Regions from separate parts of the Neobacillus sp. S1115 genome, predicted to be linked through region 1. Evidence: riboswitches for the same ligand, from Rfam matches in the RefSeq annotation. Region 1 holds a riboswitch; each other region holds the start of a gene.
The links. Region 1 has a riboswitch for cyclic di-GMP ahead of ACZ5B7_RS28700 (kinetochore Spc7 family protein). Riboswitches for the same ligand answer to the same signal wherever they lie in the genome.

Region 1 (4,800 bases):
TAGAGGCAGCCTCCTTAAATGAAACTGATTCTGGCAGAGGTATCAATTTTTCATATGGAACAGCTACTAGCTCTGCATTGGCAAATGGAACATCAGCAAATGCAATACGGTCTCCCGAGCTTATGCCTTGCACCGCTGCTCCTACTTTTTCTACCATTCCGGCACCTTCATAACCTAAAATATAGGGAGGCTCCCCGGCCAGATGATAATTTCCTTTCCTTCTATAAATATCTGCAAAGTTTAGGCCAATTGCATTCATTCTTACAAGAATTTCATCCGGACCGATGACAGGATCCTTTACTTCGCAATATTCCAGGACTTCCGGACCTCCAAATGTATTAAAAACAAGTGCTTTCATATATAAATACCTCATCTCTAGGGTTAATTTAGAAAGGCGGTCATACTAACGTGAGACAATATAATTAAAACTATATTGTTATCTCTATAATTACGAACCAGTTCATTTTTAAAATCACTTTCTTTTATTGTTAGCATAAATAGGTCGGTATATCTACTACTTAAAAAGAACTTGTCTCAGTATGGCCGTAAACAATGGCGGATGGGTGAAAACCTCTGAAGAGGATTCGGATTAGCACCAAGACATGGAGGCGGTTTTCTTGTTTCATCACAAGTAAACCGCCCCCTCCTTCGCGCTTTTTCAACTTTGAGCGGGGCTCTACCCCCGTTTTTCAAAAGATTAGTCAATTCGTCCTTCTTCTTTTAATATTTGTTCGAAGGCCCACACCACTTCTGTATCATAATGAGAGCCAGCCAGTCTCTTAAGTTCATCTATTGCAATTTGTTCTTTAGATGCTTTCCTATAAGCACGATCTTCTGTCATTGCATCGAATGTATCGCTCACTGCGATAATTCTTGCTTCCAAAAGAATCTCATCTCCGCTTAATCCATAAGGGTAGCCACTGCCATTTAGCCTTTCATGATGCTGTTCAATAATTGGAGCCAACTCCTGATAATAAGAGTTTTTTATCATTGTTGCTCCATCTATAGGGTGCTTTTTTATAATCTCAAATTCTTCATCCGTTAATCTTCCTGGTTTATTTAAAATCTCAATTGGCACATGAATTTTACCAATGTCATGAAGCACAGCAGCCACAGTTAAATTCTCCAATTGTTCTTTACTTAGTTTTAATTTTTTAGCTATTTTCACAGAATACTTTGCCACTCGATCACTATGCTTATGAGTATATCTATCTTTTAATTCTACTTGTTTCGTAATTTCCATAAGAGAGGATATGTCCTTACTTATATGAACAAAGGTTTGTTCCGTAAACACGCATAATAAGGTTACTTTCGAAAGGGCGGTAAAGTGGATTGGATTTTTAAGACCTCTTGCGGAAAAATAATCTTCAGGACCTAATGTTAACTTTTGATTATCAAGTTCACAAACAACTTGGCCTGATAATAGATAATAAAACTCCAGAGCATTAGCGTTCTCGCTGGGATAAATATAGAACATTCTTCCTTCTTCTATCCCTTGGTGGATAATTTCAACTCCATCCCCTCGAGTTAACAAACTAAATACTCCATTATTTTCGAAATCTACTTTTTCGACAAAAGTTCCTTTTTTGCCAATCATAAATCCTTCCATGGTATCCCGCCTTAATACGAATAAAAACGAGCTCAGGTTCGAACTCGTTTTTATTTTACTATATATTTTTCAGAAATGTGAAATAAATTTAGCAGCCGACTATTCTAATAGGATCAATCCATACCCACTTATCAGCAAAACGGACTAGCTTCCAGCTGCATTCAGCTTGAACACCCTTTTCAGCAGCCTTTTTTATTGTTTCTGCTGACATATTAAGCGTTTTATCATAAATATCAGTAATGGTTTTTTGAAGGTCGCTCGTAAACTTTTCTGTTTTTTCTTGATACTTTTCAGATCTTTTATTTAACTTATCATTTAGTTTACTAATCTTTTCTTCTATCTTTTTTGAATCCTTATTGTCTACTGTTACCAGCTGAAGGGTCGCTTCCATTATATCCTGATTGATTTCATTAATTTTACTATTAATTTTTGCTTGTTCATTTTCAATTTTTGCAGATATTTCCGTTAACTTTTTGTTTAGTTCCTCTTGTTTTTTCGTATCGTTTTGAGCTGCTGCTAAGTCAGACACAACTTTTTCTTTTTCATTTTTTAATTTGATTACTTGATCTCCCTCTTCAATTTTACGAACATCAAGAAGATAATCAGCTTGTAACTTATCAGCCTTTTTTACTGCTTTTTCAATTTCTTCATCGATATCTTTGTTTGTCTTTTCAATTAATTTGATTGCATTTTGAACATCATCACTTTCAGCTGCAAAAGCAGGCGATCCTACTCCTAAGAATATGGCAACTGAAAATAGTATCAAGAAAACTTTTTTCATTATATTACTCCTCTCAACCCTTTTCTTCCAATATAAACACCCAAAAAGACCTATGAAAAATTTGTCAACCTCCTAGCATAGTTGGTTTCAATTTTAGTCCCTATAGCTTTGCGTCTTATCCTTTTAGGTAGGTTGCTATGATTCTTATGGAATGTCTACCATTATTATACAGGGACTAACTACCTAAATCTATGTCTATTTTTGTAATATTTTGCATTTTTGTTAATTATATTTACCTTTATTGTAAAATCATGATTACTTAGGATGTTAAAAAAAAGCTGAATTCAAAGGTTGGAAGAATCTTTTCCCTTTGAAATTCAGCCTTTTAAATTAGTTATTTCTTTGTCTTAATCGCTGCACCATGAATAGTGCTCCTCCGAGCAGAATGAAAAGAATACCAGCAAACAGCCAGTTATACATATTGGTTGAAGTATTCGGTAAATCTGATTCTTTCTTTTTAACTGCTAGGTCATTAGGATGGAAGACGGCATAGGTGCTAAAGTGATTAGTCATGGCCTTAATCATACCATTTTCATATACTCCGCCTACTAATTCCCATGCCTTCTTACCTGTGTTCCAATAGTAAACCTTCAATTCTTCAGGATGATCAACGCCATCAGTTGGATAGGCAAGTTCTATTTCATGATCAAACTGGCTGATAATTTGATCTCCCCTTTTAATCGTGAAATCATAAACAGCACTCACCGCCAAATTAGATGAAGGAAGCTGCGCTGGATTTTTGTCTAGTTTCTCCAAACTAAACGTAAGGTCTTCCCCTTTAGCAAAGTTAGCAGCTGGGATTGAGAGTTGGACATCATTTTTCAAAATATTGATCACTGCATGTCTATTGATTAATGTTTCTAGTTGCTCACCTGTAAATTTAATGGTATTTATCTCATCGAGATTCTGCTTTAACTCTACAACGAGTGCTCCATTATCATCAACCAGGTTGACTTGATCATCTGATACAGTTCCTGTTATCCCATTTTTTGCAGTAACGGCAGGGACAACCTTCTGCAAACGAGTCACCGTAACAGTATAGACTGCTTTTTGACCATTTTGAGCCGTTACTTCAATTGCAATCGTGTTTTTCCCGGCGTTCAAGGCGATATCATCACTTGCTTGACCGCTCGTCACTTGTTTCCCATTAATTTTTACTGTTGCATTCGCATTTGCTGTAGCCGGAGTTAGATTAATCGTCTTCACACTTTCCCCGACCATCATAGAATATCGAGTCGTCTCCGGTTTAAATGCAGGATCTAGGTTGCCTTTGCTGCTTGTTAATTGGCTAAGGGTGGTATCACTTGAAAGAATATGGACTGTAACCGTTTGAACGGCAGTATACTTCCCATCGTTCACATAAATCGTCAGTGTGTGCACAGCTTTTGCTGCCGCATCTAAAAGAGAAGCCTTTGCTAACGTGATTTCGCCAGTCGCTTCATTCACTACAAAGATTCCTTTGTCATTTCCGGATGCAATCGAATACAAGGCAGCATCTCCATCAGCATCACTTGCCGTAATGGTACCTATACTTAATCCGTTTGCGGACTTTTCATCAATTGTAAAATCCGCATCCGCTGAAACTGGTGGATTATCATTCAGATTCGTTAAGTTGATCTTCACGTCTGAGGTTGCTTCATGTGTTCCATCACTGACCTGTACCTTTAATGTAAAACTTTGGACTTTTTCATAATCCAGCTGGCTGCTGTCTGCCACTGTTATTTTTCCAGTAGACGCATCCATTGCGAACGCTCCTGCATTATTTCCTGTTACGATACTGTAATGCAGCTGATCTCCATCAGCATCCGTTCCGCGAACGATACCAGCAGTTGCTCCGTTTGTCGAATTTTCATCAATAGTGAATATCTCGTCGTTTAATGCAGGAATATTATCATTCAAATTCGTTAGGTTGACTGTTATGCTTGTCTCCGCTGTATGTGCACCATCACTGGCTTGGACGGTAAACGTAAAGCCTTGAACCGTTTCATAATCCAGTTTGGACTGGTCGGCAACCGTGATTTTTCCAGTTGCAGAATCAATGGCAAAAGCATTTTCTTCATTTCCAGAGACGATTCTGAAGCTAAGCTGGTCGTTATCCGCATCATTAGCTGTTACAATTCCAACCATTGTTCCGTTAGCCGTATTTTCATTCGTTTGGAAAAATAATGCTGACCCTGCAACCGGTGAATTGTCATTCAAATTGTTTAAGTTGATTGTCACAGTGGTATCTGTTGTATTCGTAGCATCGCTTACTTGGACAGTTAAGTTAAAGCTTTGAACCGTTTCATAATCCAGTTTGCTAGAATCGACTACTGTCACTGCACCACTGCTTGGGTCAATGGTAAAAGCGCCAGCTTCGTTTCCGGAAGTGATGCTATAGGTAAAATGACTGTCAGCATCCGCATCTGTT
Region 2 (4,800 bases), 1.6 Mb from region 1:
GGGTTTGTTTATCGAACATACTGACCGCTCCGCCAGCAATGGCTCCAATGAGCATTCCCTGCCAAAATTTATTCTTTGTCATCTTAACCTCTCCTTGCTTAATCATAAAAATGAATGAAAATTATTCCAATGATTTTTCCTATCATTTATTTTGCTTTATCTAGAGAGGGTATGCAAGTCTGACCCTAATTTTTCTATGTTGACATCATTCAGTGAACATGAAAAGATGGACATATGAATTCCGAAAGGGTGACCGCGAAAATGGATTTATCGTTGAAGTCGGTAGAAAATGTTGAATATATGATTGAGCAAATTAAAGAGAAGTTAAAGGTTTTGAATCTAGGCGCAATTAAACCTTCCCATTTTGATGAGGAAATGTATGAAGAGTTGAAAGAGATTTATGAAATGGTAATGAAAAAGAATTCCTTCAGCCCTAATGAAATGCAGGCTCTAGTTGAAGAATTGGGAAACTTGCGTAAAAAATAAAAACAGACCTCGAATGAGATCTGTTTTTTATTTTTTAATCTTGATCAGTTAAAATGATCGGGCCATCTTTGGTGATGGCGATTGTGTGCTCATATTGGGCGGAATAGGTGCTATCGACGGTCCTTGCTGTCCATCCGTTTGAATCCATTTTGGTGAATAATAATCCGATATTCACCATTGGCTCAATCGTAAATACCATTCCCTCTTTAATTCTTGGGCCTTTACCTGGCAAACCGTAATGCGGTACATCCGGCTTTTCATGAATCACTGCTCCAATCCCATGTCCGATAAAGTCGCGGACAACCGAGAGTCCTTCACTTTCCACATAAGTCTGAATGGCATGACCAATATCGCCAATCCGGTTGCCTGGAACCGCTTGTTCAATTCCCTTGTACAAGGCTTCCTTTGTGACTTTTAACAAATGCTTAGTCTCTTCGGAAACCTCGCCAACTGCGTAAGACCATGCTGAATCAGCCAAGGCTCCGTTGTAATTAACAACCATATCAATCGTGACGATGTCCCCTTCCTGCAATGGTTCTTTGCGCGGGAAGCCATGGCAGATTTCATCGTTAATACTTGCGCATGTTGCGTATTCGTAGCCCTTATAACCTTTTTGTTCCGGAGTGGCATTATGCTTTTTTAAAAATCCCTCTACAAACTGGTCAATTTCCCAAGTGGTAATCCCTGGCATCATCATTTTTGCAATTTCTTTGTGACAGGCAGCGAGGATTTCCCCTGCCTTTTTCATTGCTTCGATTTCTCGTTGTGACTTTAAGACAATCATGTAATGTTCCCCTGCCTTTTTGAATAAATTCTTTTGTCTGGAGACCTATTTGTGCGAATGCTGGTATATAAAAAACGATTACTATATGACATTTTTGGCAACACTTTAATATTAACGCTAACGGACTTATTTTTCAAAACTACTTTCTCAATGTAAAAATTAATTATGCAAATTTCGATAATTTGCCATATTCCTTTGTTCTTAATATGGTACTCTCAAATTCTTTTTGATAGAATGATGTTATAAATTATTTTTAGGTGTGTGAGAATCCATGATAGGTGACCGCGTAAAGAAATTCCGCCAAGAGAAGAAGATGTCACTTTCTGAACTAGCAGAGCAGGCAGGTGTTGCAAAATCCTATTTAAGCTCGCTTGAGAGAAACCTTCAAAAAAATCCGTCCATACAGTTTCTTGAAAAGATTGCCGGTGTATTAAACATTCCGGTTGAGCATTTAATACATGAGCAGATTGACAAGACGGCATTGGACAATGATTGGATGAATTTAGTAAAGGAAGCCATGACCTCCGGTGTTTCAAAAGATCAATTCCGCGAGTTCTTGGAATTCAATAAATGGCGGAACAATCAAAGCAACAGCTAATATGAGCAAAAATAAAGCACCCTACAGAATGCTTAATTCTTGTAGGATGCTTTTTGCTTTTGATATGTATGAAACTGTTCAGATTTGTTGTTACCGCTAAGGAAATTTCTTATTTCCTCTACCGACAATCCAATTTTCTTAGCTTCCATAATTAGTGTCAACCAATCTCTGTCAATCTTCTCCATCTGCTCTATCCCCATCTTCATTTTAACAACCCCCTAAAATACTTACCCGTATTTCAGGCAGCCCGGCCATCATAGCTTCTCTCTATTTCCACCGTAGATCCTCGGCTTTGCGTCCCTGACTTTCACCAGGTTTGCCTTTTCTGAAATTTCCTATTTATTATTAGTCCTTAAATTCTAGGCCTAAATTCACATTATTATTTAGTAAGTTCATTATATCTAGTCCTTTTTTAACATAGTGTTAGTTTTTGTCAGCGTTTTTCATATTCTGAACCTCCTTGTTAGACAAATTTAGTCAAGTTTCCGCAACTTTTCCTTCAATTTCCATCCCTTTAAAGCGGAATATAAAAATAATAGAGCATTTGAAGTCGAATATTCTCCTAATTTGTGGGAAGAAAATTTTTCCTTCTTTATTTTTGGCTCTGATTTTATGACGAAAACATTTGTCTAATTTGTGACGATTAGCATATAATATTAACAACATAATAATATACAGAATATTGTTAATATTCAAATAGAGGTGATAGGCTTTGACCATTATTCATGTGTTAAACTTTTCAATCCCCATTGCTTTTATGGTATTTGCGGGTTATTTCTTAGACCGCATGTGCAAGCCTGCCAAATTAGAAGAAAAAGCTGGTGAAGAGGAATTGTAAAAATTCTCTCCTCGCCAGCTTTTTTTGGCTAATCAGAATTTATTTAAACCGTTTTTCTACCTTTTGTTCGTAATTTTTAAAAATGGACGAATTTGTTTTCGCCCCTCGTTTTGACATCAATTGATTAAAGCGAAGAAGCTTTTCATTTAACTTTTTTTGCAAATCTTCCTTCTTACCGCTGTCGTCACATTTTTTGATGAGATCCTCGATGGTCATCATCTCTTTGCGTAAATGGTTTTCTTCTTCTGAAAAGCCTGCATTTTTCATGATTTTGTAAGCCATGCGCAGTTCTTCTGGAATACCTGATAAATCTTCAAGCTTCAGCGGTTTTCCATATCCAGGAAGATTTTCAAATTCCCCATCTTTGTATGCTTTTTTAATCCGATCTTCTGAGACAATATGAAACATATCCATGTTATTGCCCTCCTTTTTTAGCATACTCACTAGATTTATTATAACAAAGGTCCATTTTGGTTGAAAAATAAATCGGTAATGATTTCAGCTTTATTGGGGCATGCTACAAGCGATAACGAAAGGAGTGTTAGACTTGGCACGTGGAGAACATTTTAATCATAAAAACAAAAACCATCCGGGTGAATTCCCAAAGAACACCATGACCGCGAGTCATGCTGAGCAGGCAATTGGTGATGAAGAATTTATTGTCACCCAGGAGGCCTTTAAAAATAGAATTGAGGAAGAGGACACGCGGCAGGATACCGCCCGCCTGCTTCCTGAGCAGACAGAGTAAAAGGCGTGAAGAGTTTTCACGCCTTTTTACTCTGTTTTATTTTTCGAAGCTTAATTTCTTCATAAACTGAGAAAATTCCACAGTTTTCAGCCATTCTGCCAGTCTTTCGATATCCTTCGAGAAGATGCGGTCCTGCTTAATGGATGCCACCTGCTCCCGGCCTTTTTCATAGAAGTTCTTCGTATGGGTCGCCATTTTCTCTACACCGCGATATTCGACGGCCTGCATGGCGCAAATCATCTCAATCGCAAGGACCCTGCGAGTGTTTTGGATGATTTGATGTGCATGCCTTGATGCTATCGTCCCCATGCTGACATGATCCTCTTGGTTTGCCGATGATGGAATGGAATCCACACTAGCTGGATGTGCCAAAGTTTTATTTTCTGAAACAAGTGCAGCCGCTGCATACTGCATAATCATTGCCCCTGATTGCAGGCCTGGCTGCGGGCTTAAAAACGGCGGCAGATCGCTTAATTGCGGATTAACTAACCGTTCCACACGACGTTCCGAAATATTAGCAAGCTCTGCTACTGCGATTTTCATAAAGTCCATTGCAAAAGCAATTGGCTGCCCGTGGAAGTTTCCACCGGAAATGACCTTTTCTCCATCATCAAAAATTAGTGGATTGTCAGTCGCCGCGTTCATTTCGATTTCCAGCTTTTCTTTTACATAATCAAGCGCTTGCCAGGAAGCTCCTTGAACCTGCGGGATGCAGCGAAGAGAATAAGCATCCTGAACCCTCAGTTCTCCCTGCATCGTTGTTAATAAGCTGTCACTCAAATAGCGGCGAATTCTTGCTGCTGTATCAATCTGCTGCTGGTAGCCTCTGGCCACTTGAACCTCTTCTGCAAAAGCATCGAGAATTCCATTTAACCCTTCAATCGTCATGGAAGCAATCAGTTCGCTCTCAAAAGCAAGCTGCTCTGCTTCTAGGTATCCGACGACCCCCATAGCTGTCATGGCTTGCGTTCCGTTAATGAGAGCAAGACCTTCTTTAGCCTCAAGTGTTAGTGGGAAAAGACCTTCCTGCTGAAGTGCAATGCCTGCTTCCACACGCTCGCCTTTATAGAATACTTCGCCTTCACCTACAACAACTAATGCCAAATGGGATAATGGCGCCAAATCCCCGCTAGCCCCTAGTGAACCCTGCTGCGGAATAACCGGAATAATGTCTTTGTTAGCCAGCTCAATCAGTCTTTCAATGACTACCGGACGAATGCCTGAGTAACCTTTTAACAGGGCATTGGCACGAAGTACGACCATTGCTTTTGACACCACTTCTGGGAATGGCTCCCCGACTCCACAGGCATGCGAGCGGATTAAATTCAACTGCAGATCCTGCACAT
Region 3 (4,800 bases), 2.7 Mb from region 1:
ATACCAGCTGTCACCAAACGTTGGTTTTTCCTTCAGGTGATCAGGCAGTGACCAATATTTTTGAATGAAAATGGGTCCCATAATCTCATGAAAACTGCGTACCGAAATAATCATATCAAAAGAATGCTTAGAAAAATGGTCGAGGAGCTCCATAAAGCCGATTTGATAAAAACTCACGTTTGAGAGCCCTAATTGCTTGGCCAACTGCCGGGCACACTGGATTCCGTTTTCCGACTGGTCGACTCCGACGATTTCCGCATCAGGAAAAAGCTGTGCATACCAGCATGCCGACAATCCATTATCACACCCGATTTCCAAAATTCTCTTTGGCTTTAATTGCTTTTGCTGGCTTACCCAGGTGAGCAATGATTTGTGAAAGGACATCGTCCACGATTCTGCCGCTAAACTAAATGGCAGGGTTTGATTCTTCACATCATATATGTTCCCTTTCCTTTTGCGGGAAATAAGCGGTTCCAGTTCCTCCGCCAAGACGGAATCTACAGCAGTGACGTGCTTCCAAAAGGCGAGCTTGCTTTTGCATTCTTTGATTCCGAGTGAATTAAAATAGTCGTCAATATTAGGTTTCTTTTGTTTCGTCTCAATTGACATACAATAATCTCCAGTTTACCTAAATTATTACTTAATATTAAGACCAGGTTATAATAACATTTAGTTTTATGATAATAGGTTTTTGTGATTTTTTCAAAAGATTTATTAATTCGGTTAAGAAATTTCCCACTTCTGGAAACGAAAAACATTATCATTTGCCATTATTTCTGTTATAATTTTGTATGTTTTTTAACTGAGGCTTCATTACAGGAGGATCTCCTATGAATCAATTGTTACAATTAAACACGATATTTATTAGTATAATAATAGAAGCAATTCCTTTTATTGTGATCGGCGCGTTTGTTGCGGCACTGATCGAAGTGTTTGTTTCGGAGAATATGATTGTCCGCATCATGCCGAAAAATAAGATTCTTTCGGTGATAACTGCTAGTTTCGTAGGCGCAATTTTTCCAGGCTGTGAATGCGGAATTGTTCCCATTACGAAAAGATTAGTCGAAAAAGGTGTGGCCCTTCCCGCCGCGATTTCGTTTATGCTCACCGGACCAATTATCAATCCGATCGTTCTTTTTTCAACGTACATCGCCTTTGGCAATAGCTGGACGATGGTTTGGTATCGTGCCGGGTTTGCCATCGTGGTTTCGATTTTAGTTGGGATTGTTCTTTCTTTCGTGGTTAAGACGAACCAGTTAAGGCTGAATGCGGATGAACATGTTCATGTCCATGACCATTCGAAACAAAATACGAAGCAAAAGTTGGTCAGCGTGATCACTCATACCATCGATGAATTTTTCCACGTCGGGAAGTACTTGGTGATGGGTTCGTTAATCGCTTCAGCGATGCAAACATTTATTCCGACTTCTACGTTAGCGGCACTTGGACATTCCAAAGTAGCGGGTGTTCTTGTCATGATGGCGCTGGCGTTCATTTTATCAATTTGTTCTGAAGCGGATGCGTTTGTTGCTTCGTCTTTCAGAAACACATTTTCACAAAGTTCAATTGTGACATTCTTGGTGTTTGGTGCAATGGTTGATATCAAGAACCTGCTGATGATGTTCGGAACGTTCAAGCCAAAATTCGTCATCCTGCTTGTTTCGTTAATTTCAGCATTCGTATTTATCGGTTCACTATTACTGTAAAGGAGGAGGGAAGAAAATGTTTCGCGTCGTGATTTTATTATTGTTTACCAACTTGTTTTTCTATTTGCATTTATCAGGAAACATTTCGAAGTATATTAATATGAAGTATTCCTTTCTTTCCTACAGTATGATTTATGCCCTATTCTTCCTGACTATTGTAGAAGGAATCAGATGGTACATTAAAGAGAAAAAATCAGAGATAGAATTGGAATGTCATGAATGCCATCACGATCATTCACATGACCATAAAAAGCCTTCTTTTAGAAAAAAGTTAAAAAGAACGGTTTCGTATACGATGATTGTTCTTCCCGCTTTGACAGGTGTGTTTTTGCCGGTAGCGACCCTAGATTCACAATTAGTTAATGCCAAAGGATTTAGTTTTCCTACGTTAGAGGACGGGGCCGACCGTTATGGCATGCATCAAATATTAAATCCCGACATGAGTAAATTTATGGGCCAGGATGCATTTACGGATTTAGTCAAAAAGGAATTCAAATCGTATAAAGGAAATGACCATATTACCTTAACAGATGAGGACTATTTAAAAGGTCTGGAAGTCATCTACAATTTTTCCGGGGAATTTGTTGGGAAAACCATGACGATGAAGGGTTTTTCATATAACGGTCCGGGGTTAAATGGCAACCAAATCTTTTTATTCCGATTTGGGATTATTCACTGTATTGCTGACTCTGGTGTGTTCGGAATGATGATTCAATTTCCTGAAAATGTCCACATCCCAAATGATCAGTGGTACGAAGTAACGGGAACGATGGACACGATGTATTATCAACCTTTTAAAATGAAAATCCCTATTTTAAAAGTGACGGATTATAAAATCATTGAGCAGCCAAAAGATGCTTATGTTTATAGGAATAGTTTTTAATATAAAAAAGAAAGCTCCAAGCACTTTAAAAAGTCCTTGGAGCTTTCTTTTTCGAGTGGCTTCTGTGCTCTAGTCAGAAAAGACGGAGTGGAAAAACGCCTTTCTTCTATCGTAGCGTTCTAAGGCAACCAAAAATAACCTTCTTTTCAACAATTCATTTTCTAACAATTTATAATTTTTGTCGGCCATTTTTAGTAAAGCGGTAATGTACCCCTCTATAATATTTTCATCACTAAGTTCCACCACATCCATTTCAAGTTCGTTGTCATAAGCAAGTGTAGTCAAATGAAATCCCCCTAAAATATCTACTATTTTAGGCAGCTCAGCCATCCTAGTTTCATCGAACCCTTAGACCTGTAGCTTTGCGTCCCAATCTTTCGAGTGGTTTGCCTTTATCTAAATAAACTAATTATTTTAATTATATTACATTATTTTCAAATATTACATACCAAAAATCAGAAAGATGCATGGGGACGGTTCTTATGCCTCATATTTGCTAGAAATTGAGGCGTGAGAACCGTCCCTATGCTTCATTTTAAAATTTGCTTTTGATCACTTTTTCTTTCTTTTTGCTTTCATCTATCGGCGCAGGCGCAGTACTTTGGTCATTGGCAGTCAAATCGATGCCATAATCTTTAGCAAACACCATATGAGTTTCCACAAGAACGTCCTTCGTGTTTTCATCTAAATTGAAAACTCTGGCACCGCGCAATCTATTTCGGTCAGCCCCTGGTAGGCCGTATGCGCCAAAACCTGTGCTGCCGGAATAGCCAAGTAAGATTCCATAATAATTACCCATATAAGTATTGACATGGTCGTGTCCACAGAAGACCCCTTTGACATCCCCTCTTTCCAGCATGGCTGAAAACATTCCGCTGTTGATTGGCCCCGGGCATTCCTCTTCATTTCTTTCGCCCACAATATTGTGTTTAATTAAGGCCTTCGCGTGATGGGCGTCCGTTCTTCCGTCAACACTTCCAAACCACATAAATCTGTGCTCCCAAAGCGGTATATGAATAAATACTAGCGATGGAACTTTATGCCCCCATTGCTGTTCCAGTTTTTTTGACATCTCATAATACCAGCTGACTTGGTTCATACGGAGCCAATCCCATGTCGGGTATCCTTGAAAATCTTGACCCGCAATCGTTTGAGGAGCATATCTTCCACTGTCAAGCAGCCAGAGGTTGAACGCCGCATCCGTCCCTTTTGAATTTTTGATAAGAAGATTCATGTTACCAGTACCTGTAATGTCTTTTACCCCAGGTGTGTTCATATTGTATCGGTAAGACATATAAATACCCAGCATATCTTCCTCATTTAGGCCGCTTTTTGGAGTGGAATCCTCATCATGATTTCCGTATGTAATGGCCCACTTAATCCCTCTTTGCTCCATCGGCTGGGCCACATTGTTGATGGCTTGTTCCATTTCGCTAGGAGTGTCACAGCCCCCAGTGATGTTGTCTCCGTTAAGGACTACAAAATCCGGTTTCTCTGTATCAAGGACTTTTTCCATCAGCTGTATGGTACGGCGGTCAATATTTTCATCATCCTGTGTATCATTAAACTGAACAATCTTGAATTTGCCGTCTGGATTAAATTGAAGCTTCATATCATCATTTAATTCGGCATAGGCTGTCCCAGTAAACAAATCTTTTGGAAGGCCAGCTGCTCCTAATGTTAATGCAAGTGTACCTATACCTCCGATTTTGATAAATTTCCTTCTGTCCATCTCTTTTTGTGAATCCAGATTACTCATAACAAAACCTCCTCTAGTTTTTTAAGTTCACAGTTTAAAAAATATATCTATTACTAACATAGCAAGGAGATTTTAATTCTCTGTATAGGTTATGTAAATTGTTGATTATAAATTGGTAAAGAATTCTAGACAAAGATAATTCACCTAATGATTATGAAAAAATCCATTAAAAAGAATCGAAAAAAATCACACCAAAATTCAGGTGCTAATAGAAAACAGAGTAGCCACTGATAGGACCACCCTGTTTTCATTTGATTATTTTAAGGTCAATTTTACAATGGTTTAATTAAATATATGTTCTTCCAGTTTTGATTTAGCCTCCTAAAAAATCTGCAATATATCTATCTAGTTTTTATAGCATTAAATGCATCCTTCAAGGCATTGGCTGCCTGGTTGATGGCGTTATGCGCTTCCGTCAGCACACCTGGCATCCAGAAGAAACCGTGAATCAT

Region 2: it holds a riboswitch for cyclic di-GMP, as region 1 does, so the genes downstream of both, ACZ5B7_RS06115 (anti-repressor SinI family protein) here and ACZ5B7_RS28700 (kinetochore Spc7 family protein) in region 1, are expected to answer to the same signal.
Region 3: it holds a riboswitch for cyclic di-GMP, as region 1 does, so the genes downstream of both, ACZ5B7_RS15665 (hypothetical protein) here and ACZ5B7_RS28700 (kinetochore Spc7 family protein) in region 1, are expected to answer to the same signal.

What each region holds. Positions count from the first base shown of each region.
Region 1 is NZ_AP038275.1:5,888,893-5,893,692, forward strand. It holds gene ACZ5B7_RS28690 (quinone oxidoreductase family protein) at 1-373, opposite strand, end outside; gene ACZ5B7_RS28695 (HD-GYP domain-containing protein) at 698-1,609, opposite strand; gene ACZ5B7_RS28700 (kinetochore Spc7 family protein) at 1,698-2,390, opposite strand; cyclic di-GMP riboswitch class I at 2,451-2,537, opposite strand; gene ACZ5B7_RS28705 (cadherin domain-containing protein) at 2,721-4,800, opposite strand, start outside.
Region 2 is NZ_AP038275.1:1,255,448-1,260,247, reverse strand. It holds gene ACZ5B7_RS06135 (YtxH domain-containing protein) at 1-82, opposite strand, end outside; gene ACZ5B7_RS06130 (DUF1128 domain-containing protein) at 262-486, shown strand; gene map (type I methionyl aminopeptidase) at 521-1,270, opposite strand; gene ACZ5B7_RS06120 (helix-turn-helix domain-containing protein) at 1,542-1,868, shown strand; gene ACZ5B7_RS06115 (anti-repressor SinI family protein) at 1,901-2,074, opposite strand; cyclic di-GMP riboswitch class I at 2,107-2,199, opposite strand; gene ACZ5B7_RS06110 (hypothetical protein) at 2,581-2,706, shown strand; gene ACZ5B7_RS06105 (DnaJ family domain-containing protein) at 2,746-3,120, opposite strand; gene ACZ5B7_RS06100 (hypothetical protein) at 3,254-3,454, shown strand; gene hutH (histidine ammonia-lyase) at 3,491-4,800, opposite strand, start outside.
Region 3 is NZ_AP038275.1:3,220,690-3,225,489, forward strand. It holds gene ACZ5B7_RS15650 (methyltransferase domain-containing protein) at 1-609, opposite strand, end outside; gene ACZ5B7_RS15655 (permease) at 813-1,706, shown strand; gene ACZ5B7_RS15660 (TIGR03943 family putative permease subunit) at 1,723-2,589, shown strand; gene ACZ5B7_RS15665 (hypothetical protein) at 2,659-2,874, opposite strand; cyclic di-GMP riboswitch class I at 2,903-2,990, opposite strand; gene ACZ5B7_RS15670 (metallophosphoesterase family protein) at 3,125-4,348, opposite strand; gene ACZ5B7_RS15675 (alpha/beta hydrolase) at 4,690-4,800, opposite strand, start outside.